Regions from separate parts of the Lysinibacillus sp. NPDC093190 genome, predicted to be linked through region 2. Evidence: riboswitches for the same ligand, from Rfam matches in the RefSeq annotation. Region 2 holds a riboswitch; the other holds the start of a gene.
The links. A riboswitch is a leader RNA that binds a small molecule or an ion and turns the genes downstream of it on or off. The one in region 2 is predicted to bind cobalamin.
Positions count from the first base shown of each region.

Region 1: another riboswitch for cobalamin. It lies ahead of ACQKOF_RS07970 (hypothetical protein); the one in region 2 lies ahead of ACQKOF_RS06875 (ribonucleoside-diphosphate reductase subunit alpha).

Region 1 is NZ_JBNNVG010000007.1:80,150-92,708, forward strand. Features, by position in the region: gene ACQKOF_RS07940 (acetyl-CoA C-acetyltransferase) at 1-436, opposite strand, end outside; gene ACQKOF_RS07945 ((Fe-S)-binding protein) at 768-2,966, opposite strand; gene ACQKOF_RS07950 (cob(I)yrinic acid a,c-diamide adenosyltransferase) at 3,673-4,236, opposite strand; gene ACQKOF_RS07955 (adenosylcobinamide amidohydrolase) at 4,242-5,708, opposite strand; gene ACQKOF_RS07960 (FecCD family ABC transporter permease) at 5,705-6,706, opposite strand; gene ACQKOF_RS07965 (ABC transporter substrate-binding protein) at 6,703-7,668, opposite strand; gene ACQKOF_RS07970 (hypothetical protein) at 7,688-7,900, opposite strand; cobalamin riboswitch at 7,919-8,101, opposite strand; gene ACQKOF_RS07975 (acyl-CoA dehydrogenase family protein) at 8,188-9,855, opposite strand; partial or broken gene ACQKOF_RS07980 (class I adenylate-forming enzyme family protein) at 9,857-11,361, opposite strand; gene ACQKOF_RS07985 (MerR family transcriptional regulator) at 11,354-11,743, opposite strand; gene argS (arginine--tRNA ligase) at 12,292-12,559, opposite strand, start outside.
Region 2 is NZ_JBNNVG010000006.1:40,796-53,354, forward strand. Features, by position in the region: gene ACQKOF_RS06870 (ribonucleotide-diphosphate reductase subunit beta) at 1-591, opposite strand, end outside; gene ACQKOF_RS06875 (ribonucleoside-diphosphate reductase subunit alpha) at 604-2,817, opposite strand; cobalamin riboswitch at 2,977-3,164, opposite strand; gene ACQKOF_RS06880 (hypothetical protein) at 3,275-3,958, opposite strand; gene ACQKOF_RS06885 (ECF transporter S component) at 3,955-4,449, opposite strand; gene ACQKOF_RS06890 (bifunctional adenosylcobinamide kinase/adenosylcobinamide-phosphate guanylyltransferase) at 4,816-5,160, opposite strand; gene ACQKOF_RS06895 (histidine phosphatase family protein) at 5,157-5,756, opposite strand; gene cobS (adenosylcobinamide-GDP ribazoletransferase) at 5,729-6,505, opposite strand; gene ACQKOF_RS06905 (bifunctional adenosylcobinamide kinase/adenosylcobinamide-phosphate guanylyltransferase) at 6,545-7,120, opposite strand; gene ACQKOF_RS06910 (histidine phosphatase family protein) at 7,133-7,741, opposite strand; gene ACQKOF_RS06915 (pyridoxal phosphate-dependent aminotransferase) at 7,753-8,832, opposite strand; gene cbiB (adenosylcobinamide-phosphate synthase CbiB) at 8,819-9,775, opposite strand; gene ACQKOF_RS06925 (adenosylcobinamide amidohydrolase) at 9,772-10,455, opposite strand; gene ACQKOF_RS06930 (RNA-guided endonuclease InsQ/TnpB family protein) at 10,643-11,755, opposite strand; gene ACQKOF_RS06935 (hypothetical protein) at 12,111-12,293, opposite strand; gene ACQKOF_RS06940 (aspartate kinase) at 12,532-12,559, opposite strand, start outside.

The DNA of each region.
Region 1 (12,559 bases), on a different contig from region 2:
CATATAGCATGCCATCCACCATCGTTGAGTCGCCCATGCGTAAGCCTGTTCGACCATTTTGTAGATAATACGGTGCATTGGACATGGACTCCATACCACCAGCGATTATTACTTCTTCGTCCCCTAATCGAATTAGCTGATCCGCTAGTGTTACAGCACGCATCCCTGACGCACAAACTTTGTTAATCGTTTCTGTTTTCACTGCTATTGGTAAATTAGCTTTGATCGCAGCCTGCCTTGAAGGAATTTGGCCCTGCCCCCCTTGTAAAACTGAGCCTAAAATTACTTCATCCACTTCGTCAGGCGAAAGATTCGCTTTTTCAAGTGCCCCTTTTATGGCGATTGCGCCTAAATCACTTGCGCTTAATGCTGATAGTGAACCTCCAAACTTACCAAATGCAGTTCTTGCTCCTGCTAAAATTACAGCTCTATTCAAGTAAAACACCCCTTTTGTTTTACGTTCCAGAAGAAGTATTAGAGCATCCGCGTTGACTGAACGCTCGCTCGACTTCTTGCGATGAAAAATGGGAGTATCAATTATGCCTCGGCATAATTGCGTCTGGAATCGGCTTTGTGCTTGCACAAAGCACTCCTTTCCGATTCCGTGACATCCGCCGGAGGCTTTAACTTCTTTCAGCGAGTGTTTGGACACCCGCTGAAAGAAGTTATATCTCAACTCCCATCTCCATTTAATCTTATTCTACAAAACAATTATTTATTGTGCAATTTATATTTTTCAGATAACTAAAATATTTCTGCAATAACCATCATTTTTCTGCGCTAATTTCTACATTCTCGTCTTTTTCGACACTGTCCACAGCGGCTACTGCTTCTTCAACAGATTCCTCGACAGCTTTCACTTTTCCACCAAATACAGAACGCTCTAATAGTTCTGCAACATCGAATGTACCGATTGAATCCTCGACCTCTTTTGCCTTTGTACCATCCTCAAGCATTGTTAAACAGTAAGGACATCCAGAAGAAATAACAGATGCATCAGTTGCTAAAGCTTGCTCTGTTCGTGCTACGTTAATACGGTTGCCGACATGCTCTTCCATCCACATTAAACCGCCACCTGCACCACAGCACATGGCCGTCTCACGATTACGCTCCATTTCCACAAGCTTAACACCTGGAATACCACGTAAAATCTCGCGTGGTGCATCATAAACATCGTTATAACGCCCTAAATAACAAGAATCGTGGAAAACAATCGTTTCATGAACTTCGTAGTTTAACGCTAGACGATTTTCTTCAATCAATTGATTCAATAGTTCAGTATGGTGGTAGACCTCGCCCTGCCAGCCAAAGTCTTGGTATTCATTTTTAAAGATATTATAAGCGTGCGGGTCGATCGTAACGATTTTCTTCACGTCGTTTTTCTCAAATTCATCGATATTTGCTGTTGCCAGCTCTTGGAATAAGAATTCATTTCCTAAACGACGAGGAGTGTCCCCTGAGTTTTTCTCTTTATTTCCTAAAATCGCAAACTTCACATCTGCCTCGTTTAATAAACGACAGAAAGCTAATGCAATTTTTTGCGAGCGGTTATCAAATGCACCCATTGAACCTACCCAGAATAAATATTCCATTTCCTCGCCTGATTTTTTCAGCTCTTTCACTGTTGGAATATGAATTGTTGGATCTAGGTCACGCCAATTTTCTTTTTCTTTACGGTTTAAGCCCCAAGGATTGCCTTGACGCTCGATATTTGTCATCGCGCGTTGTGCATCAGGGTTTACTTTTCCTTCAGTCATTGTTAAGTAACGACGTAAATCAATAATTTTATCGACATGCTCGTTCATAACAGGACATTGATCTTCACAGTTACGACAAGTTGTACATGCCCAAATCTCTTCTTCTGTAATGACATCACCGATTAAAGAAGGGTTGTAGATATCTTCAATGACCGCCCCCTCGGCTCCAGCTGCCATCGCTAGCTGATTCCCCTTTGTATTAGCAAAGAATTGATAAGGTACCCAAGGCTTTTGCTTTGTCACAACAGCACCTGTAAATGTTAAATGATCTCGTAGCTTCACGATTAAATCCATCGGTGATAGCATTTTCCCTGTTCCTGCTGCTGGACACATATTTGTACAACGTCCGCACTCTACACAAGAATATAAATCTAGCATTTGTTTTTGTGTGAAGTCTTGAATACGTCCAACACCAATTGCTGGAATATCCTCTTCATCTTCAGCATTTTCTAATGCTTCAAAGTCGATCGGTGTTAGCGTACCTGTACGATCTAAACGGTTCATGTACACATTAATCGGGCTTACAATCAAGTGGAAGTGCTTCGATTGTGGTACATACACTAAGAATGTCAAAAGAGTTAATAAGTGCGCCCACCACATTACATAGAAAACAACAGCCGCTGCTGATGCTGGCAAGTAGCCAAAAATAGCAGCAATGCCAGAAGCAACTGGCTCTGTATAAGTTAGTCCTTCACCATGCCAAATTATTCCCATACCATTTGCAAGCAATGTGGATACCATTAACCCACCAATGAAAATTAAGACAAGACCATTTTTCCAGCCTCGTTTAAGACGTACTAGCTTTTCTACATAACGACGGTAAAATGCCCACACAACCGCCACTAAAATCATTAATACTACAAGCTCTTGGAAGAATGTAAACATACTGTAGAAAATGCCAAGCGGCAAATGTGATCCAGGTGCTAACCCCTTCCAAATTAAATCAATGGCACCTAGCTGCACCATTAAAAATCCATAGAAGAACATGACGTGAATTAAACCACTCTTTGGATCTTTTAATAGCTTGTTTTGGCCAAGTACATTAACCATAAGATATCGAACTCGTTCTTTAACACTTTCATCAAACTCAACCTTTTTCCCCAATTGCACAAATTTATAGCGTGTTTTTAACAGATAGAAGAACAATCCTACTGCATAAAGCACAACCACGACTGTTAGAACAATGTTTGCAATTACTAATGGACTCATGGTTGGTCCCCCCTTTAGTTTGTCGTAAGTTTCTCTCTTTGTGATAAATTTGCTAGCTCATACGTAAATGTACGTCATTCCATCATTATATTCCTATTCTAATAAATGAGTGAGCATTCAGTCAACATAAAACGGAAATATTTCTGATAATTTTATATTCTTACATTTTACAAGAAAAAAAGCCACCCTGAATTTTAAAGAGCGTGCTAAAACACTAAAGAAATTTATTTATATATATTATAAATTTATCTTCTTTTGTTGTATTTAGATACTCAAAAAAGCCGATTTGCATCATGTTAAGGTGGCAAATCGACTTTTTCAGTTTGAGATGATATTTGTTAAAAGCTATCCCACGTATATAGGTTGATTGGAGTGGAGACTGGGCGACTCCTTGGGGATTAGCCATAGAGGAACGAAGGCTAAAACCATCACATCCTGTGATAACGCCTTCGTGACCAACATCGTGTTGGCCCGAGACCCTGGAGCGAGCAGCGCGAGTGAAGCGGCTCATCGGACGCCCCCAGGAAGCTTTGCTCTGTGCGAAAACGAAGCGGCAGCAACAAATGTTTTATCTGTGCGAAAGCGAAGCGGCAGCAACAAATGTTTTATCTGTGCGAAAGCGAAGCGGCAGCAACAAAGCGCTCAGTCGGAACGGAAATCAACCCCACGTTTTGCTAACGAGCGTAATTTGTCTATAAATTACAGGCTATTTTTTAAAGACATTGCCGCTTCGAATATATTCGATATCCGCGACATTCAATCTAAAATTAACAACACGTGCAGCTGCAAATAGATAATCAGATAGACGGTTTAAATATTTTTGTACAATTGTCGGTACGTCTTCGATTTCCTTCATAAGCGTTACCATCTGACGCTCTGCTCGACGTGCTACTGTGCGACCTATGTGTAAAGTTGCAGCTGCCGGAGCACCACCTGGTAAAATAAAGCGCTGTAATGGTGGCGCTTCATCTGACAATGCATCAATACGCGTTTCCAACACTTCAATTGGCTGCTCTGTCAGCTTATAATGACGCTCCTTCATGACGTTAGCGAGGTCACCGCCTGCATCGAAAAGCTCATGCTGAATCGTTTCTAAATCAATTAGAATATCCTTGAATAGCTCACGATCTAATTCACTGACAGCCTTACCAATAAAAGAATTTAATTCATCAATGGCCCCATATGTCTCTACGCGTAAGCTATCTTTATCAACACGTTCACCGATAAGACTTGTTTTCCCTGTATCGCCTGTTTTCGTGTAAAGCTTCATTTCTCTCATCTCCTTGAATTCTTTTTATAATTTTTTATCGCCTGCACAGTTGTTTCAAAAACACCTTTACCGATAATCTTACCTACATCAGTAACGGGACCACCGTACAGCATTTCTTCCCCTTTTTGTGTCGCTGCAATCAATAAACTATCTGTAGCTGTACTAGTCGCAATCGTACCACTAAGTTCATCACGAATATTTTCTGATTGCAATGCCTTTGTTTTCGCCTCGGTAGCCGTCATCATTGCTTGAAAAAACGCTTCTTCTGATAAACAACCATTAACAATGACCCACGTATTTATAGTACCAATATGTGGTTCATCTTGTCTTTCATGTGCACGAGACACATCAACAGCATTGCCAACTCCAGCCGTAACGGCAACTAGGACGCTGCCAAAGGAAGCTTTAAATTCATTAATAGCTACTAGATTTGTTGGGACAGCTGTTAACATGACGACGGTGCTTGTAGATAAAAAATGCTCCTTTAGTAAAAATTCAGCGACCTCTCTCTTTACATCATTAATAACATAATCTATTGGTACAGAGCGATTTAGCAGACAATCATACCAACCGATACCCGGATTATGGACAGCTGAGGACACTATTTTTAAAGGAAACTCTGATTGAAGCTGAATGTAACGATCCGTAATAGTGAAATTTTCTTTTTTAATGACAGCACGTTGCTGATGTTCAACTGAGGCTGGCATCATGGTAATTTGAGGCTTTGGGATTTCTGGATGTGCATAAGTTGCAACTCGGGCATGATAGACGTCTTCGATTTGCGAAGCGATTAATACTTCATGTGGCGCCCCCAATGCCCGCATCCGTCCTTCCTCCATTAGTAATAATTCATCACAATAGAGAGAAGCTAAATTCATATCATGCAGCACCATAATAACGGTTAAACCACGTTCAATTGCTTCCTTTCGCACCATATCTAAAATTTGACGTTGATGTGCAATATCAAGATGGTTCGTTGGCTCGTCTAGCAGCAATATTTCCGCTGTTTGTGCAAGAGCTTGAGCTACAAAAACTCTCTGTTGTTCACCGCCCGACAAAAATTCCATCGGTGTCTGTTCATAGCGTTTCACACCTGTTTGCAGCATCGCCTGTTGCACTGCTTGTTCATCACGATCAGTCCAGCTTGAAAAGAAGCCCGTTTGATGTGGATAACGTCCAAGTGATACTGCCTCCCGTACACTGTTTGAAAAGGCATTAGCATGTAATTGTGGTAGCACCGCCATTTTTTTTGCTAATGCACGAGCATTGTAAGAGCTAATATTTTTACCATCTACTAATATAGTGCCTGCAGTTGCTGGTAGTATGCCACTTATTACTTTTAACAGAGTGGATTTCCCGCTACCATTCGGCCCTAAAATCCCTAGTATTTTTCCTTTTTCAACGGAAAAACTAATATCATGGACGATCGGTACATCTTCATAGCCACCAGAAAGATGTTCAACAACAATCATGCCCGTACCCCCTTGCCTCTACGTTGCTTATAAAAAATATAGGAAAAAACGGGCGCCCCAATAAATGCAGTAATGACACCGATCGGTAGCTCTCTTGGTATAATAATTGTTCGTGCTATTAAATCACAAATAATCAGCAAAGTTGCTCCATTTAAAAATGATAATGGCAATAAATGACGATGATCGGAACCCCAAACCATTCTCGTCATATGAGGAACAACTAAACCGACAAAGCCAATCGTTCCAGAAACCGCTACCGCAGCTCCTGTCAACATTGATCCACCCACTAAAATAATATATTTACTACGCTTAACATTGACACCTAAGTGCTTCGCGCGTTCTTCTCCATATAACAGAACATTTAACTCGCGTCTTTGTGTCCAAAGCATAATTGAGCCAATTATTACAAACGGGATAATCATCTGAACGTATGGCCAACCACGCATCGATACTGAACCGAGCAGCCATCCGATAACTTGGCGTAGCTCCTCACCAGACAATGCAATCATTAATGAAATCAGGGAACCTAGAAATGAACTAAATATTACCCCTGTTAAAATAAGAGTTTCCATTTTTAGTGAACGGTCTACTATTCTAGCAAAACCCATAACAGCTACCATCGTTAATATGGCACCAATCATACTAAAGATTGGCAATGTATAATGGCCGACTACAGGTATTGATATACTAAAGAAAATCGTCATAACTGCGCCAACTGATGCACCAGAGGAAACACCTAACGTATAAGGGTCAGCCAAAGGATTTTTTAATAAGCCTTGAAAAGCTGCCCCTGCTATAGCAAGTGATGCCCCTACAAGCCCTGCCAGTAGGACTCGAGGTAAACGAATTTTCCACAAAATATTGGCAGCTGTTTCATCAGCCGCCTTATTCCACACTACTTCTAGTGGAATATGAACTGAGCCTATCGCTACTCCACACCAGATGCTAATGATTAAAAGCGTAATAGCTGAACCATAGGCTACAATTGTTTTACTCATTTAAACGCCTCTGGGTAGACGGCCTTTGCTAATTCCTCCAGACCATCTGCTAAACGAGGACCTTGACGACTTGTCGTATTTTCATCCACTTGTACTATAGCTTTATTTTTCACAGCAGTAATTGTCTCAAAGCCTGGACGTTGTGGAATTTTCGTTAAAATATCAGGTACATAATTATATGCCACAACAATGACATCTGGATTTTTCGCGATAATTTGTTCAGCATCAATTTGATACCAGTCATTTGTATCTGCTGCCACATTTTCGGCATGAATCATTTCTAGCATCTCATTCATAAATGTACCTTTACCAGCTGTATAAATCTGTGGCTCATCAGACGATTCCACTAAGACTTTCTTTGGCTCAGCACCCTCAAGTTTTGTTTCAACTTCTTCAACTTTTGTCTTCATGTTTGCGACTATTTTTTTAGCCTCTTCTAGTTTTCCTGTTGCACGACCAAGCTGTTCAATCGTTGTGTAAGTTTCATTAAAGTTTTTTGCATCCGCTACAACAAATACTTTCACACCTGCAGCCTCAAGCTGTTCAATTGCTCCTTTTGAATAACTCATACCCGATGCATGCGCAAGAACGATATCTGGCGATAAAGCAATAATTCGTTCAATATTATAATCCATACCGCCAACCTTTTCTTTTTTACTAGCCTCTGGTGGATAATCGTCATTATCTGTTACACCAACTATTTCATCATTTAAGCCAAGGCTAAATAAAATTTCTGTGTTACTTGGAATGAGAGAGACAATTTTTTTAGGAGGTGCTTCTAGCGTAATATCCTTGCCAGTAGCATCCTTTATCGTCATTGGGAATGTTGCTTGATCTACTTTTGCAGTCTCTTGTTGCTCAGAAGATGATGGCTTTTCATTTGTTGCCTCTTTTGTATTACATGCAGCAAGCAAGCCAATAGCTAAAAATGCTGATAATCCTATTTTCCAAATTTTCTTCATGTGAATCCCCCTTAGTCTATTAGTGCATATAGTTTTTATCGCTTTGTTTTTCTGATTTATCGATACATTTTAGTTTTTTATCGCCTAACATTGTGAGTTTATCGCCCAACTTTGTGGATTTATCGCCCACTGTTTCAAATTTATCGACATTCATCTTCCAAAACAAATACCCCTCATCATAAAACAATGAGGGGGTCAAATTTGCACAAAAAACATATACAAAATCCACCATCCTATCCTCGTAGGCTACAACGTGTTTTCTATAAAGGCAGGTCTCCTGGCTCGTGCTCCATACGCTTTTTCAAGCCTTCCCGAAAATTTCAGTGGCGTAGATTGAAAAAACTCACACATACAGTGGCGGGACCGCATCGGAATTACACCGATTTCCCTTTTCACTTTACTTAAGTAAAGAACCTTTATAATATTCAGTTGATTGTATTATACATGAAAATGAAAGAAGTCGCCTCCATTCGAGACGACTCCTAAACAAATCAATTATGTCCGGCATACTGAAAGAAGTTAGACTATATATGAAAAATACTGTACCGTTTTCATCGGTGCACCCATTTCTCGTAACGCCCATGTGTGCTCTAAATAAATATCTGCTAGCTTCTCATATTTGCCGCCGAATCTTTGTGCCCATTCGACTGCTACAACACTTTCATATATATGTGCCATTTTCTCTGCAACCTTTTTTGCCTCAAACGTTTTCGTTGCATCATCTAAACGGCTAAATGTTTGCAAAGTTGAATCTAGTTTTGCTAATTGCTCCGCTACAATTTCGACTAATGGACTGTCAGCTAATTTTTCTAGGCGCTCCTCCATGACACGAACAAACAATTCATGCGCATGAAACTTATCAACTAAACGAATGAGCTCTAAAGCTAAAATATTAGCAGTTCCCTCCCATACAGTAAGCACCTGTGCATCTCTTAATAGCCGTGGTGTAACAAAATCTTCAATATAGCCGTTTCCGCCATGTAATTCAATGGCTTCACTAGCATAATGCACAGCTTGCTCTGCCGTTTCTTTTTTCATAATAGCAATATACAAGCGATTTAAAATAATTTCCTCTTCATTCCCCTGTCCACTAGTTACTTTATCGTACAGCTGAATAAGATCAAAAACTGTGGCAACTTCTACATGAAGCTTGGCAGCTAATTTCCCTAGTGTATCCTGAATCATAGGGTATTGCGTTAAAGGCTTACCAAACGCATGACGATTTGTCACATAATGTTTCGCCTCTAAATATCCGCGGCGCATAATACCGATAGAAGCAACCGCATTGCAAATTCTTGATAAATTAAGTGCCTCCAGCATATAATAAATTCCTTTATTCGGATCACCTACGACATAAGCTAGCGCTCCATCAAATTCAACCTCACCAGAAGGTACTGCTCTAACACCAAGCTTATCCTTTAAACGCCGAATGCGCAGGTTATTAACTGTGCCATCCTCATTTCGCCATGGAACTGCAAACAATGTTAAGCCTTTTGAGCCTGCCTGAGCCCCTTCCATGCGTGCCAATACCATGGTTACTCCACACATTCCCGCGTTAGATGCAAAATATTTCTCCCCATATAAACGATATTGATTGCCGTCCTTTCTTGCCTCTACAACATTCGCCCCAACATCAGAGCCACCTTGACGCTCCGTTAAAAATGTCGCCCCCTCATATAGCTCGGTATCTCCAGTTGCACAAACATGCGGTAAAAAGTGTTCCTTCACCTCATCACTCGCATAATGATCAAGGAGATAAGCAGCTGCCATTGTTAAAGTAACAGGACAATAAAAGCCTGGCTCAGCATGTGATAGTATATAGCCTTGAGCAAAGCTATAAACATAGTTGCCCTTTCTACCTAATTGCGGAATATCCTTATGAACATAGCCAACAATGCCGGTATTGTACGTTTCTTCAATTGTTTTTTTATAGCCATCATTGACCCAAACTTCTGACACTTCTTCACCATAGGCATTATACCTTTGTAATCGAGGTTCACCCTCTCTATCCGTATGTTTGGCTCTCACATCAATATCTCCAGCACAAAGCTCACCGAAATCTGTTAGCTCACGTGTTGCATATTCCACAAACTCTTTATCTAGCATCATTTCTAAAACTTTATGAAGTGTATCATTATCTTTAAAAAAGTTTGTTGTTTTCATTTCTTCCTGCTGTAAAACCTTCATACTATCTCACCTCTTGCCCCTTCAAGGATTGTTTTAGTATTTTGCCCGATGCATTTCGTGGTAGCGCTTCCACACGTTCAAAGATGCGTGGAATTTTATATTTAGCAAGATGCTCCTCCAAATAAGCTTTAAGTTCGTCCTCGCCAATTTCTGTTTTAGCGGCATAAACGGCCTTCACCGTTTCTCCCCACTCCGGATGTGGAACACCGATTACAGCCACTTCAAATATCCCCTCATAGCTCAACATACTATCTTCAATTTCTTTCGGGTAAATATTCACACCGCCTGAAAAAATAACATCCTTTTTGCGATCCACAATCCAAATATAGCCGTCCTCATCTATGCGAGCCAAGTCACCTGTTTTCAGCCAGCCATCTATAAATGCAGCCTTTGTTGCACTATCATCCTTATAATAGCCCAGCATATTACCCTCACCGGACAACACAATTTCTCCTACTTCACCAACACTGACATCTTCTCCATTGTCGTTGATAATACGCAGCTCCGCCCCAAGTGGTGCACGACGACCAACGCTCCCCGCCTTCGTTGCATGCTCTTCGCCAAACAATATTGAACCGTTTGGACCAGCCTCTGTTAAGCCATAAACACAAGTTAAATTTTCTGTTCTAAAAGCTTTTTGTAAATGGCGGACTTCGTTTTGTGATAACGGCGCTCCACCATAAGCCCACCATTTCATCGATGATAAATCAGTTGTTTGCAATCTTGGCATTTGAGCGGTTAACAAATACGCGACAGGTGCGCCGAAGAAATGCGTTGTCCGTTCCTGCTCGATTGAATCTATCAATAAATCAGGCGTAAATGTTGGCGTTAGCACATTTGTTGAGCCTACAAGTACTCCTGCCATTAAAAATAAATGTAATGGGGCTGAATGCGTCAACGGCATCATAAGAAGAATCCGACTTTCTGGCTTTACTTCCATTTCTACTGCAATCATTTGCGCTACAGTTAAAATATTGCGATAGCTAAACAATACTCCCTTTGGTTTTCCCGTTGTACCCGAGGTATATAAAATAGTTGAAACATCATCTTCATTCAACTGGCAATCAATTGTTTGAATGCTCGCATGTTGAATAAGTGTTTCATAGTTTAGCCAACCAGCCTTCTCTTGACCTGTTTTGATTTTTAAAGGAACAACCGTGATATTTTCGACTGCTGCAAAAATTGCCTCATGTACTAGAATAGCTTTAGTATCAGCATGCTGTGCTACATATTCGACCTCTTGCAGCGTAAATTTCGCATTTACTGGAACGACAATAGCTCTCCAATACGCTGAATAGCAAAATAGCTAACAACAAACTCTACAACATTTGGCATAAAAATGATTACTTTATCGCCTTGCCGCACACCCTGCTCTACTAAAGCATGACTAAAACGTGTCACTTGCTCATCTAAATCACGATAAGTCACCCGTCTCCCCTGACAAACAACAGCTTCACTCATAGGGTACTTTCGCGCATTACGTGCTAACAAATTCGAACTATTCATTGTCCATCTCTCCCTTTAAAGTCGCTAATTTTTCTGTAAATATGCCTTGTAATTGCAGTAATTCACTCTTCATTTGTGCAAGCTCTGCTATTTTGCTATCAATCTCTTGAATTTTTTGCTCCCCATATTCGACCGTACGCTCCAACTGCTGAATGCCCGTGCGATCAAAATCAAACAGCAACACCATCTCCTTAATCTCCTCAAGTGAAAACCCGTAACGCTTTCCTCGGAAAATAAGCTTAAGCTTCGCTAATTCTTTTTTTGAAAAGGTTCGCTGATTAGTAGATGATCGATTAGGATTAAGCAGCCCAAGCTCCTCATAATAGCGAATTGTCCGTGTTGAAACATTAAATTGCTTAGCCACTTCTTGAATCGTCCTCAACATCATCTCCCCTTCCCGTTTTTCCTCAGTATATCATTGACGCTAACGTAAACTTCAACAAGATTTCCGAATTTTGAAGAAAATTATCGAACTAAAGAGATGAATTGGGATATTTCGGAGTGCTGTTCGTCAGTTTGGCTGGTCTATCCGTCGGTTCGTCTGTTCCTTCCGTCGCTCTGGAGGGGCTTTCCGTCACTTCGATGGACCTATCCGTCGCCTCCGCTTCTATCCGTCGGTTCGTCTGTTTTTTCCGTCGCTCTGGCGGGGCTTTCCGTCGCTTTGACTGCTCTATCCGTCGCTTCAGCGGTTCTATCCATCAAGTCCTTATATTGTGTAAAATTCTATAAAAAGTTTTTCAACCCTGACTTTAGTTTTGTCAAATTGTCCAGCTTATGTTGGAATTCGCCGCTAAAAGTGTGAATTGCGCCGCTAACCAAAGGAGGAACGCCGCTAAAACCCGAAATTCCGCCGCTAAGCACAAGACCAAGTCCATTTCAACATAAAAAGCCCCCGGCACATTGTTGTGCCGGGGGCTAGGAAGACTATTATTACATTTTTTCCGGTGCAGATACGCCGATTAAGCGTAATGCGTTGGCAATTGTTGTACGCACAGCAGTAATAAGCGCTAAGCGAGCTTCTGTTTGCTCTTTATTTGAAGCATCTAACACTTTTTCAGCGTTATAGAAGCTGTGGAATGCAGCTGCTGTTTCTTGAATATAGTTGGCGATACGGTGTGGTGTACGGTGTTTCGCAGCATCTGCTACCACTTTCGGGAAGTCGCCCACTTTTTTCAGTAAATCAATTTCTTTTTCAGCA
Region 2 (12,559 bases):
ATAGAAGAACGCGAAGCCAGAATAGAAGAATAAACCTTCTAAAATCACATCATAAACAATCGCTTCTAGCATATTTTCAACAGTTGGCTCCTCTGAAAATGCTTGGTAGCCCTTAATAACGAAATCATTACGTCGCTCTAGCACTGGCTCTGTACGCCAAAAGTCAAACGTACGATCCTGTTCGTCTTTGTTCACAATACTTGATAGCACATAGGAATAAGAGTGATTATGGATTACCTCTTGTTGCGCTAAAATAATCATGAGTGCATTCAAACTTGAATCTGTTAAATAATCGGCTACTTTCCCCGCAAAATCTGTTTGTACACTGTCTAATAGTGCCAGTAAGCCAATGATTTTTAAAAAGGATTCCTGTTCATCTAATGATAGACCTGGAAACTGCTTCACATCATTGCTCATATTAATTTCAAACGGTGTCCAGAAGTTACCTAGCATTTTTTTATACTTTGGATAAGCCCAGCTAAAACGGACATCATCCCAGTTTAAAATGTTAGAAGAGCGTCCGTTCACGATTCCTGTTGAACGGTTCGGTGCATCCTTATCCATAATTTGTCGTTTTGTAATAGTTGTCATTGTTACTTCCTCCTAGCTCGCGCAAGACTCACATTCTAGCAATTCTACAGACGTTGAGCGCACATAATAAGTCGTTTTCACACCGCTCGCCCAAGCATTCATATGCAATTCTAGTAAATCTTTCGCCTTAATCGTATTTTGAACATATAAATTCAGTGAAATGCCTTGGTCGATATGACGTGCTCGTGCAGCATTTTGCTTGATTGTCCAATTTTGATCGATGAAATAAGCAGATTTATAATACCAAGTCGTCACAGGTGATAGATCTGGTACTGTTACTGGAATTTTGTAATCCTTCTTCTCCTCTGAATAACTCTTCTGGAAGATCGGATCAATCGTAGCTGTACTGCCCGCTAAAATGGATGTTGATGAGTTAGGTGCAACTGCCATTACATAGCCGTTACGCATACCTTTTTCAGCAACAGCGGCGCGTAATGCATTCCACTTATGACTGTCATAGCCACGTTTGTCAAAATACGCACCAGTATGCCAATCTGAGCCTTCAAATAATGGGTAGGCTCCTTTTTCACATGCCAAATCGTTAGAAGCACGAATCGTTAAATAGGCAATTTCCTCATATAGCTTGTCCGCAAATTCTACAGCTTCCTCAGACTCCCATTGAATTTCTTTCAAAGCTAATAAATGGTGCCAGCCAAATGTGCCAAGCCCAATACCACGGTAACGTAAGTTCGTACGCTCTGCTTGTTTTACTGGAATTGTATTTAGAGCAATAACGTTATCTAACATACGTACTTGAACTGGGATCAATCGTTCTAGAACGCCAGCCGGAACTGCTCGGCCTAAATTGATAGATGATAAGTTACATACAACGAAATCTCCAGGCTTGCGACGTGTTACGATTACATCATCTTCAAGGGTAATAGACTCAAACTCAGTAGCCGACATATTTTGGAATATTTCTGTGCACAGGTTCGAACTGTAAATCATCCCTTCATGCTTATTCGGATTCATGCGATTAACTTCATCTCGATAGAACATAAACGGTACGCCCGTTTCAAGTTGTGAACGCATAATACGCTTCATAATATCAATGGCTGGTACGACTTCACGACTTAACAAAGGATTCGCGATACATTCCTCATATTTAGTACGGAAAGAGCCTTCACCCTTTTTCTCATCGTAGAAATCCTCTAGTGAGTAGCCCATGATTTCTCGCACTTCGTGTGGGTCAAATAAATGCCACTCCCCACGTTCCTCAACAGTTTCCATAAATAAATCCGGTAAGCACAGCCCTGTGAAAATATCATGGGCACGCAGACGCTCATCCCCATTGTTTAAGCGTAGATCTAAAAACGTAAAGACGTCTTTATGCCAAATATCTAAATAAACAGCAATAGCACCTTGTCGTTGACCTAGTTGATCGACTGAAACCGCCGTATTATTAAGTTGTTTAATCCATGGTAAAACGCCACTTGATGCACCTTTAAAGCCTTTAATAGATGAGCCTCGGCTACGAATTTTGCCCATATAAACTCCAATGCCACCGCCGTACTTCGATAATGTTGCGACATCTGTATTCGTGTCATAAATACTTTGTAAACTATCATCTACTGTATCGATAAAGCAGCTAGATAGCTGTCCATGTGTTTTACCTGCATTCGATAATGTTGGTGTGGCAACAGTCATATATAAATTACTCATCGCCCAATAAGATTCACGTACTTTTTCTAAACGATTTTCTGTTTCATCCTGCATCAGGGTCATCGCAATGACCATCCATCGTTCCTGCGGTAGCTCCACTGGTGTTTTCGTGTAATCACGGACTACATAGCGGTCCATTAATGTTTTTAAACCAATATACGTAAACAACTCATCTCGACTTGATTCTAAAAAAGAAGCGAGTTCCTGAAGCTCCTGCTCACTATACTTTGTTGTTAAACTTTCATGATACAAACCAGCTTCTGTATAGTGTGCTAATTGTTCTGGGAAAACTTTATAAACATCCTTCACTGAAACTCCACGGCGCATTGCAAATTGATCATATAGTTTTTCTAAATAAATTTGAGCTGCGACAAATGTCCAGTATGGCTCCTCCTCATCAATGAGGCTAAGCGTTTGTAAAATCATCGCATCTGCCCATGCTTCAAATGTGGCATTGTCGTTTTTTCGTAGCCATCGATCCGATAACCTTACAAAACTTTCGAGTTCATCCTCCGTGTAACTTTTCTTGAGCTTAGTCATTTGCTGTTCGATATGAATTGTCATGTATACATTCTCTCCCTTTCCTTCAGCAACACAAAAAGCGATCACGCAACATTTATCGGTTACGTGATCGCTGTAAAATCGGAAATGGAAATGAAGGACATGCACACAAAGAAGTGAACAAATCTCTCGCCTCCACTTCTCAATCCCCGAAGAATGTGTTGCTGTCTTGAACATCTCGGCAGGTCTCCTGGCTCATGCTTCCTCCAAATGACGACCTTCCCGTTCTTTACAGTGGCCTATTCATCATTTGTCAGCACTTACAGTTGCGGGGACAGCTTCGGCCTAAGATGACTCTTTTTCCGAATTCCCTTTTAAACCATATTGGTACCGCTCGTCCAAAACACTATATATTGTGTTTTAACTCCTAAACAAATCTAACATATTGTGTTTATTGTTGCAATAGGCGTTTTGCACTTTAAAATTTTTAAAGTGCTTCATTTTCTCGAAGCAAGCCCAATTACAATGCAGTTTTACGTAGTTTTTCAAAATTTCTAGGAAATTTTTTTTGTGCTAGCTGCTCTTTTTCTGGCTGTATTCCTAGCATAACTACTGCACATGGACCAGCCGATTTCTCAACATCTAACGAACTTTTAACTTGTTGCTCGCCAAAAAGCCGGGTAAATTCTGCCTGTAAACCTTTTGACCCAACTGGCCATACTTGCTGCACTATTTCCTCTTTCCACGCCTGAAAAATTGGTTGCAGCTGTGCGACATCTTCAGGTTGTGCAAGGATTTCATTGCCTACAAGCGGTAGTCCATAGGTGTACCAACTAAGCTGCTCATGCATAGTTGCTGTGCGTTTTTGCTGCTCACCTAGCATCGTTATAGACAAACCTGATTGTAGAGTCGGCATATTGGACTCTGTACTACCGCCTATTTGTGGACAACTAAGATCAGCTTCATCAAAAACCTGCTGAATGCCTGCAACATAACGAGACCATGCAGTATCCCCTGAAAAATTAGCGAGTAAAATATGGCTTGGTAAAGCATTTGCAGCAAGCTGCTCTAAAAAAGTAACACGTGCAGTGAAGTATGCCGTTAGTTGATCTGGAGCAGACACAACATCTTGTGGTTTTTCACCAATTGCTGCGGCATTATCTGTTGTAGCAATCAGCTCACCTATTTTTATTGCATTTCTCAATGTACTCGACCTTCCTTACGCTCAAACACCTTAGAGAGAATTGGCATTGCAATTGCAACGATCACCAGATTTATGAGTGTTGCCAATGGAAGGCTAGTCAGTGACGCCCAGTAAAATGCCGGACTAATGATAAAGTAAAATGGTAAGGGTGCCACTACGCCATTTAATATAAATGCCACAGGCCATTTCCAGAAATGCATTCCTTTTTTATGCATAACCCCAAAGACCCATACAACAATAAACATTTCCACTGCGATAATAATATGTAGTGGTCCTAGAGGGAAGCCAGTAGTTAAGGCTGAGATAAAATGCCCAATGACTCCCGCAACCCCAGCTAATACTGGAGATAAAAATACAACGCTCAACAATGCAGGTGCAGAGTCAAGCGCTGCAGTTGAAATAAATGTTGGAATTTTAATGACTGCACCCACTGCACAAATTGCCGCTACCATAGCTGTAAGCGTCAACTTCATCAATTTTTGTCGATCCATTCCATTTCCTCTTTCCTTTTATATTTAGTGATTAGCTCATTATAACGTGTGGTTGATTGCCGTTCCGACTGGGTGCTTTGTTGCTGTCGCTTCGCTTTCGCACAGATAAAACATTGTTGCTGTCGCTTCGCTTTCGCACAGATAAAACATTGTTGCTGTCGCTTCGCTTTCGCACAGATAAAACATTGTCGCTGACGCTTCGCTTTCGCGCAGAGCAAAGCTTCCTGGGGGCGTCCGATGAGATGCTGATCCCCAAGGAGTCTCCCAGCCTTCACTCCAATCAACTTAATATATATAGCATACGTTTTAACAATCGTCATCCCCAACATTTTTTATGAAAAGCATTCTAAATTTTTCAAATCTATATCATTTGATTTGTTCCCCGATACCGTACCAAATGCGTACGACTTGTTCGGCTTCAGCAAATAATGCCTGGTACAAACGCCCACATGTATCACGTAACAATCGTGCCTGTTTTTCCATCGGCACAACTCCACGCCCCATATCGGTCACTATTATATATAGCGCACAATTTTCTTCAAGAGTCTTTAGTCTTGTCAAAATGGTTTTGACAAGGGGTTCATCATCCTCAAGATCTTGTGTCACGAGCCACTTCTCTAAGTTTTTAATAACTAGTACATCACCGGCTGGGGTGCCGACAGGTAGATAGCCATCTACAATTTCAACTTTTTGCCCCACAAGCAATTTCATGACATAGTCGGTTTTTCCACTATAGGCGCCTCCGATAAAGACATGCATCTCGCTCCCTCCTCCCAAGCCTTTCTTGTAAACGTTAAAGAAAACATTTTATCATGCGGTGATTGATACGACCAAAAAGATTGCTCAGTCGGTGCAAATTCTACAAGAAGTGCTCGAATCACTCCACCATGGACAACGAGATGATAAACATCTTCGCCTTTTGGTAGTGCAGTGAACCCAGCAATGACACGTGCACAAAAAGCATCAAAGCCTTCCCCCTTTGGAGGTGGTGACTGAACGGGATCATCTAACCATGCACAATAACGACTATCTGATTTTAAGTCCTCATATGTGCGCCCTTCAAATTCACCGAAGTTCGACTCTCGAAATCTCCTATCAGACACGTATATTGCATTCGGAAAATAATGGGCAGCTGTTTCCCTACAACGCAGCAAATCACTACCATACACCTTCGTGACATCTTGATCTACAATAGCCAGCAAAGATGCATCCGCTAATGAAGAATCTGTCCAGCCGATATAACGCTTCTCCAAATTTTCCTTAGTTGGTGCATGTCTCATTAAGTGCACAATAACAACGTCACCCACAGTACAACCTCCATTCCTTCAATTGATGCACCAAGTAAATCTCCAGAAACGCCACCAAAGTTGCGCACTGTAAATTGACGAAAGACTAAAAAGGCAATCGCTAATACAGCCATCAACACGAATGGAACAATGGTGAAGCCTATGACAAACAACAAACTGCTATAAGCTACAACTAGTGTTAAAAGCATAAAGCAAATAAGTAATCCTGGCTTAATATGTGTTTTAAAAAAGTAGGCTAGCCCTTTTTCTTTTGAACACTTGAGCGACATAAAATAAAAGCTCATGCCTACTCGTGTTAGTAACGGAATAAACACAAGCATCCACAGCGCTAACTTATGCTGTACGAATAGCTCATGCAGTATGACAAATTTACCAAACACTAAAAATAGCACAGAAAGCACACCAAATGCACCAACACGTGGATCATCTAAAATTTCAAGCCGCTTTTCACGGTCCCGATATGAAAAATAAGCATCCCCCATATCAATAAAACCGTCTAAATGTAAACCACCAGTAAAAAAGGCAAATAGTCCAACAATCACAAAAGAAAGCAAGATCTCACTGCTTGCCGTCCATTCTGTTAAACTATAAATCACCGTTGCCACTGCGGTGCCCATGAGAGCCCCTATCCACGGCAAAAAGGCGAACATCCCTGTAATAGTTGATTTAGTTAAAGGAATTTCTTTATGTACCGGCAAAACTGTAAAAAATTGAAACGCAAGTTGTATGCTATGCCAGAAATTTTTCATCGTCTTGCCTCCTTCTTTTTATTTTCAAAGCGTCATTCATTATTTCCATTTCTTTACGACACCATAATTTATTTCATACGCCTCATCCGCTATAGAAACGAACCATTGATGTAATTTCCCAAGCGTTTGTCGGTATAATTCCACTTCCTCGCTAGAATATGGAGGTTCATCGAATAATTCGTTTGAGACGATAAAAAACGTCACCCTTTTCTCAAGTAACGTCCCTACCGCCTTTTTTAAAACATCAAGCTTTTGCTCTAAACAGCCTGGTTGTTCCACACAGGGAGTTCCCGTGTCAAAACTTTCGTAAAAAGCATTTGTCAGCCAAGTCGTAACACAGTCCCATAACACAATATCTCCATCGGTCAGTTTATGTAATGTATTTGCTATGTCATAAGGTGCTTCTATCGTCAGCCATTCAATATTTTGTGCACGTCTGTCTGCCTGATGACGCACTATTCGCTTCTCCATCTCATGGTCCAACGCTACTCCAGAAGCAATATAAATAAGTCGTCGCGCTTGGTTAAACTCTGTTTGATAGTGAGTAACAGCCGCTTTTTCAGCAAAGTGGGATTTACCACTGCGTACTCCCCCTGTAATGAAAATCAGTGGCATTAGTTACGCCTCCTATTGTAAATGTTGAATGTTCCCAATATCTTTCACGAGCCATCGTTGCTCGACTTGTTCAATAATCGTGACACTTGTACCATTAATAAATGGTTTTGCCCACAGCTGATTGATGCTGCGCTCTAAAATGGCGTTAATGATGCATTTAATCGTTACAGCATGGGACACAATTAAAACATTATTCTCGGGATATTTTTCTGCAATTTTCTTTAACGTAAACATGGCTCGTTCTGTTACCGTACCAAAGCTTTCCGTGTGGGTTGCGACGAATTGTCCAGGATAATCGGTATATAATTCATAGTCAAGGCGATGCGTAGTCATAATGTCTTCAACGGTTTTCCCTTGCCAATCTCCTAAAAAAATCTCCCGTAAATTATCCTCATAATAGATTGGAAGCTGTCGATTACCTAGAAGAATATGCATCGTTTCCTTAGCACGGCCACTTGAACTGCTAAATGCCGCTGTAAACGAGACATTCTCCAAATGATCTCGAAGTTTTTCTGCATGTAAAATACCATTTTCAGATAATGGCGAATTTAACCATCCCTGTAGTCGATGCTCTTTATTCCACATCGTTTCACCATGTCTCACTAAATAAAAAGTTGTCAACTTTCTCACCCCTAATTTGCGTTAAACCACTCTTGCAAACAATTCTGTAAATATGTCATGGCTGCAATATCCTTAATTCCAATACGGAACCATTCACCATTTAAGCCCATAAAGTTTTTTGTATGGCGCAGCACGACGCCCTTTGATAAACAGTATGTAAAAAATGTATCTGCTTGCTGATTTTTCGGTAATGCAAAACATACATAATTCGTTACACTATTCGTCACCTGACAACCATTTTCTTGTAAATAGCTCTGCAGCGCTTCCCGTTGATTTTTAGCATAGGCAATAGCTTGCTCACAATATACATGTTCATCTAAACAGCCTGTACCTATAATAAGGGCAAAGGCATTCAAGTTCCAATGCGGTAGGATAGACTTTAGATCAGCAACAACTATTGGGCTCGCCACTAAATAGCCTAAGCGTAATCCTGGAATCGCATACATTTTTGTCATCGAACGAACGATAATCAAACGAGGATTTTCTGCCACATATTGGATCAATGAACAGGCTTCATCTACCCAGTCAATAAATGCCTCATCAATGACAAGCTCACAACTGACCTTTGCACCGTGAGAGATTAATTCGAGAAGCTCCTCTTTCTTTGGAAGCACCCCTGTCGGATTGTTCGGTGTACAAATATATAAAGCATCTGCGTTCACCATTTCACGCTTTAGATGCTCCATCGGCAATGTGTAGTGGACAATATCCTCGACAATAATCGGCACAATTTCAGCGCCTACTGCTGTTAATGTTCGTTCATATTCTGAAAAAGTTGGATGTACGATAATAACACGCTTATTGGCGTAGCGTCTCACAAGAACACTAAAAAGCTCCGATGCACCATTGCCTAATAATATAGAATCTTTCTGAACATCATGAAAAACTGACACCTTTGATAAAAACGGCTCACCGTCCGGATCTGGATAACGTTGAATAAGCGGATAAAATGTCCGCCAACGCGCCTCAACAAACGGGGGTGGCCCTGCCGAATTAACATTTTCGCTAAAATCATACACCTCTTCGGGCATATTAAGTCCTAGCTGATGATAAACATTTTGCGGATTTGCTCCGTGATTAGGTAATTGCAAAAATTAACACCTCCACTGCTAACATAACAAGCGTAAAGAGCAAGGTCGCAATACGCATATGAATCACAGACGTTGCAATATGCTCTTTTGTTAATGGAACTAATTTCTCGCCCATTATTGCTCGATATGATACGACACCCTGATATGTATTTTTTCCACCAAGCTGTACCCCCAATTGAACAGCTGTCGCTGCTTCTAAATAACCACTATTAGGACTTGGATGTTTTTTCGCATCCTGTGCCCAACGTTTTAAGCGCTTACCGAGAGATACGTTTGTTTCATTTTTCGTACCTAGTACCATCAATAGGCCAGTTAATCGACTTGGTATAAAATTGAGTACATCGTCTAGCTTGGCAGCAAACATACCAAAATCTTTATATTTCTCGTTTTTATAGCCAATCATAGAGTCTAACGTATTGACAGCCTTATAGCCCCACAACCCTATCGCGCCAAATAAGAAGGCATAAAATAAAGGAGCTGTTACCCCATCACTCGTGTTTTCTGAGACCGTTTCCACAACACCACGAACTATCTCATCCTCGTCAAGCTTCTTCGTATCACGTCCGACAATCCAAGAAAGCTTCACGCGAGCTTCAGCAAAGTCGCCTTTGACGAGCGGTTCGTAGACAGCCATCGCCGCTTCCTTCAAGCTACGTTGTGCTAGTCCAATCCCAATTAATAAGCCCTCAACCAAGATGCCAAATAGTAGGCTAACCTGATAGCTTAGTAGCATAATGGCTGTCACAACAAACATCGTTGTACCAACTACAGCGAGCGCCATCACCATGCCACGGAATTTTCTCATTCTTCCTTTATTCCATAATTCTGTTTGAGATTGAATGAGCTTTCCAATCCAGCGTACTGGATGAGGCATTTTAGGAGGGTCCCCTACTATTAAATCAAAAACAAGCCCGATGATACAGGCAATCATCAGTGCCATCATATAGGATTCTCCTCTTTATCTTTTTTATATTTTTGAATGGCCTCACGCATCGTTTCATAAACACCGTGGCCAATAACTTTTCCTAGCATCGTAATCGGTCCTGCATATTGATGGTAGTCACCTTCCTCTGTTGAGGCAATCAACAAGCTATCTGTTGAAGTACCTGTAGCTTGTGTACCCGTTGTTGGATCTGTTATGCCCTCATCCATAAGTGCCTTGACCTTTGCCTCTGTCGTAGAAATCATTGCCTGAAATAAAGCCTCATCCGACAATCTCCCATTTATTAGTACCCACGTATTAATAGTCCCAGCATGATACTGTTCCTGACGATGGAAGGCACGCGTAATATCGACAGCATTGCCAAGCCCAGCCGTAATCATTATGACAAGATGAATTCCTTCATATGCAAACTCACGAATTGTTGCATACCGGGCATAGACAGCCGTCATCATCGCCACCGTATTATCAATAGGAAAGCCCTCAGACTGTAAAAATCGTTGTAATTCTAGCTGTGGTTTTCGTTCATCATACGTATAGGGCACTGAACGATTCATCAAATGTGTATAAAAGCCAAAGCCCGGATTATGTACTGCTGAGGATACGACCTTCATCGGCGAATCTGTTTGGACGGCAACATAATGGTCGGAAATATGAATATCATCCTTACGTAGTACTGGCATGATCTCGCCTCCTATTCAGAAAATAAAAAAACAAATTCTTACAAAGAAGAATTTGTACTGTTCATTCGTGAACTACCCACCACTTAAAACCTAACAGTTTTTGAAGTGGGGGCTTCTCGACTAATCGCTTCTTTTAGTAGCCAACGAAAACTGACCGAGCTATCCCTCTTGTTCAAGAGTTCTTTTGCTACGCTAAGGATAATAAGCGCAATCCATCATGCTTAATGTTGATAGCGGCATTCCAGTCCCTGTCTGCTACAAACCCACAATCACAGTGGAACGTACGCTCAGAAAGTGATAGGGACTCCTTTACTTGACCACAATTGGAACAAGTTTTAGAAGAAGGAAACCATCTGTCTATTTTGATCAACTTTTTCCCTTGCTCCTCTAACTTATACCTAAGAAAAGTTGTGAACATGCCCCATGCATTATCTGCAACGCTTTTACCAAAATGGAGGGCTTGTGACATCCCCTTCATGTTGAGATCTTCGATCACCACGCAATCATAGCTTTTTGCTACTTTATGCGATTCCTTATGCAGAAAGTCTTTCCGTTGGTTGGCGATTTTTTCATGTAACTTCGCTACTTTAAGACGCTGTTTGTGCCAACGATTAGAATCATTCTTTTTGCGTGATAGAATACGTTGTTCCTTCGCTAATTTTTCCAAGGCTTGCCGATAGAAACGAGGGTAATTGGCTGTCTTACCTTCTTCGCTATCTACAAATAAGCCATTCATGGAAAAATCTAACCCAACAACATCTTGTACTTCTTTTTGTATATATTGATGTTCATATTCGGTAAGAATAGAAACATAATATTTTCCCGTTTTAGTTCGAGATACCGTACAAGACTTGATGATATGATGGGTCGGAATCTCCCGATGTTGCTTTATTTTTACAAGTTTTAGTTTCGGTAATTTGATAGAGCCATCCAAAAGCATAATGTTTCCGTTTACCATATTGGTTGTGAAGGATTGTTTTGCCTTACGATTTTTGAACTTCGGAAATTTGGCACGACCAGAAAAGAAATTGTTGTATGCATGCTGCAAATTCAGTTGAGCGTTTGCCAAGGCAAGGCTGTCTACTTCTTTAAGCCATTCAAACTCTTTTTTATATTTAGCAGGAGTCGGGAATTTTTGACTCTTTAAAGCTTCTTTGTCGTCCTTGAACTGCTCATACATTTCTTCTCGCTCCGAAAGCATTTTGTTGTAGACAAAACGAACACAACCGAAAGTTTTCGCAAGAAGTTTCTCTTGTTCTTGCGTTGGATACAGACGAAACTTATAGGCTTTGTTTGCCATATCAAATCACCTCACTTCATGCCTTATCTTCTATTATAAGCATTAATGAATTTTGATATTTCGGGGATATAACAATCTTTCATCTATCCAATCTGATTATATCATGGCAAAAAAAGAGACAACTTTAGGCTACATCTAACCGAAGTTCATCTCCCGCTTTAACTGGTGCAGTCACACATTCACGCTTAGAAGTGCGAAACTTCTTTTAGAGGGAAGTTAAATTAAGTCTATCCCAAATATAAACATTTTGAATTTTGTACAGCATCACAACTTCATAATACTCAAATTATTTATTTTTTTGAAATTGTATCACAAATCCGTATTTTATCACAATCCAATTTCGAGAAATATTCCGTTATTGCTTTTGTTTTAAGGTTTTAAAACGAATAATGGATCCCACAATGATAAACACCCAGCCGATACCGATATAGACAATTTTCATCGTTTTTGTCGAGGACGGTAATATATCCATGATCGTTAAACAAACAAATAGTATGCCAATCATTGATAGAAACATACCAATCGATAATTTTTTCAACAGAAAGACCTCCAATCAATGTACGCCCTTGATTTTACCGTATTCCCATCAAAAAGAAAACACTAATCCAGTTCAAGGATTAGCGTCGTAAACGGGCAGTCATTTATCTGTACCAAAAGCTAAGAGTCAGGTACCAAGATTTCTACCCAACATTTAGCGAAAGGCAAAGAAATTAGGTAGGACATTAACTGCCCGTTCAGTGGGGATGAAGAATCCCCACCGATTAAGCTTTATTTCCTTACACTCTCACATGTGCAAAAAATTCC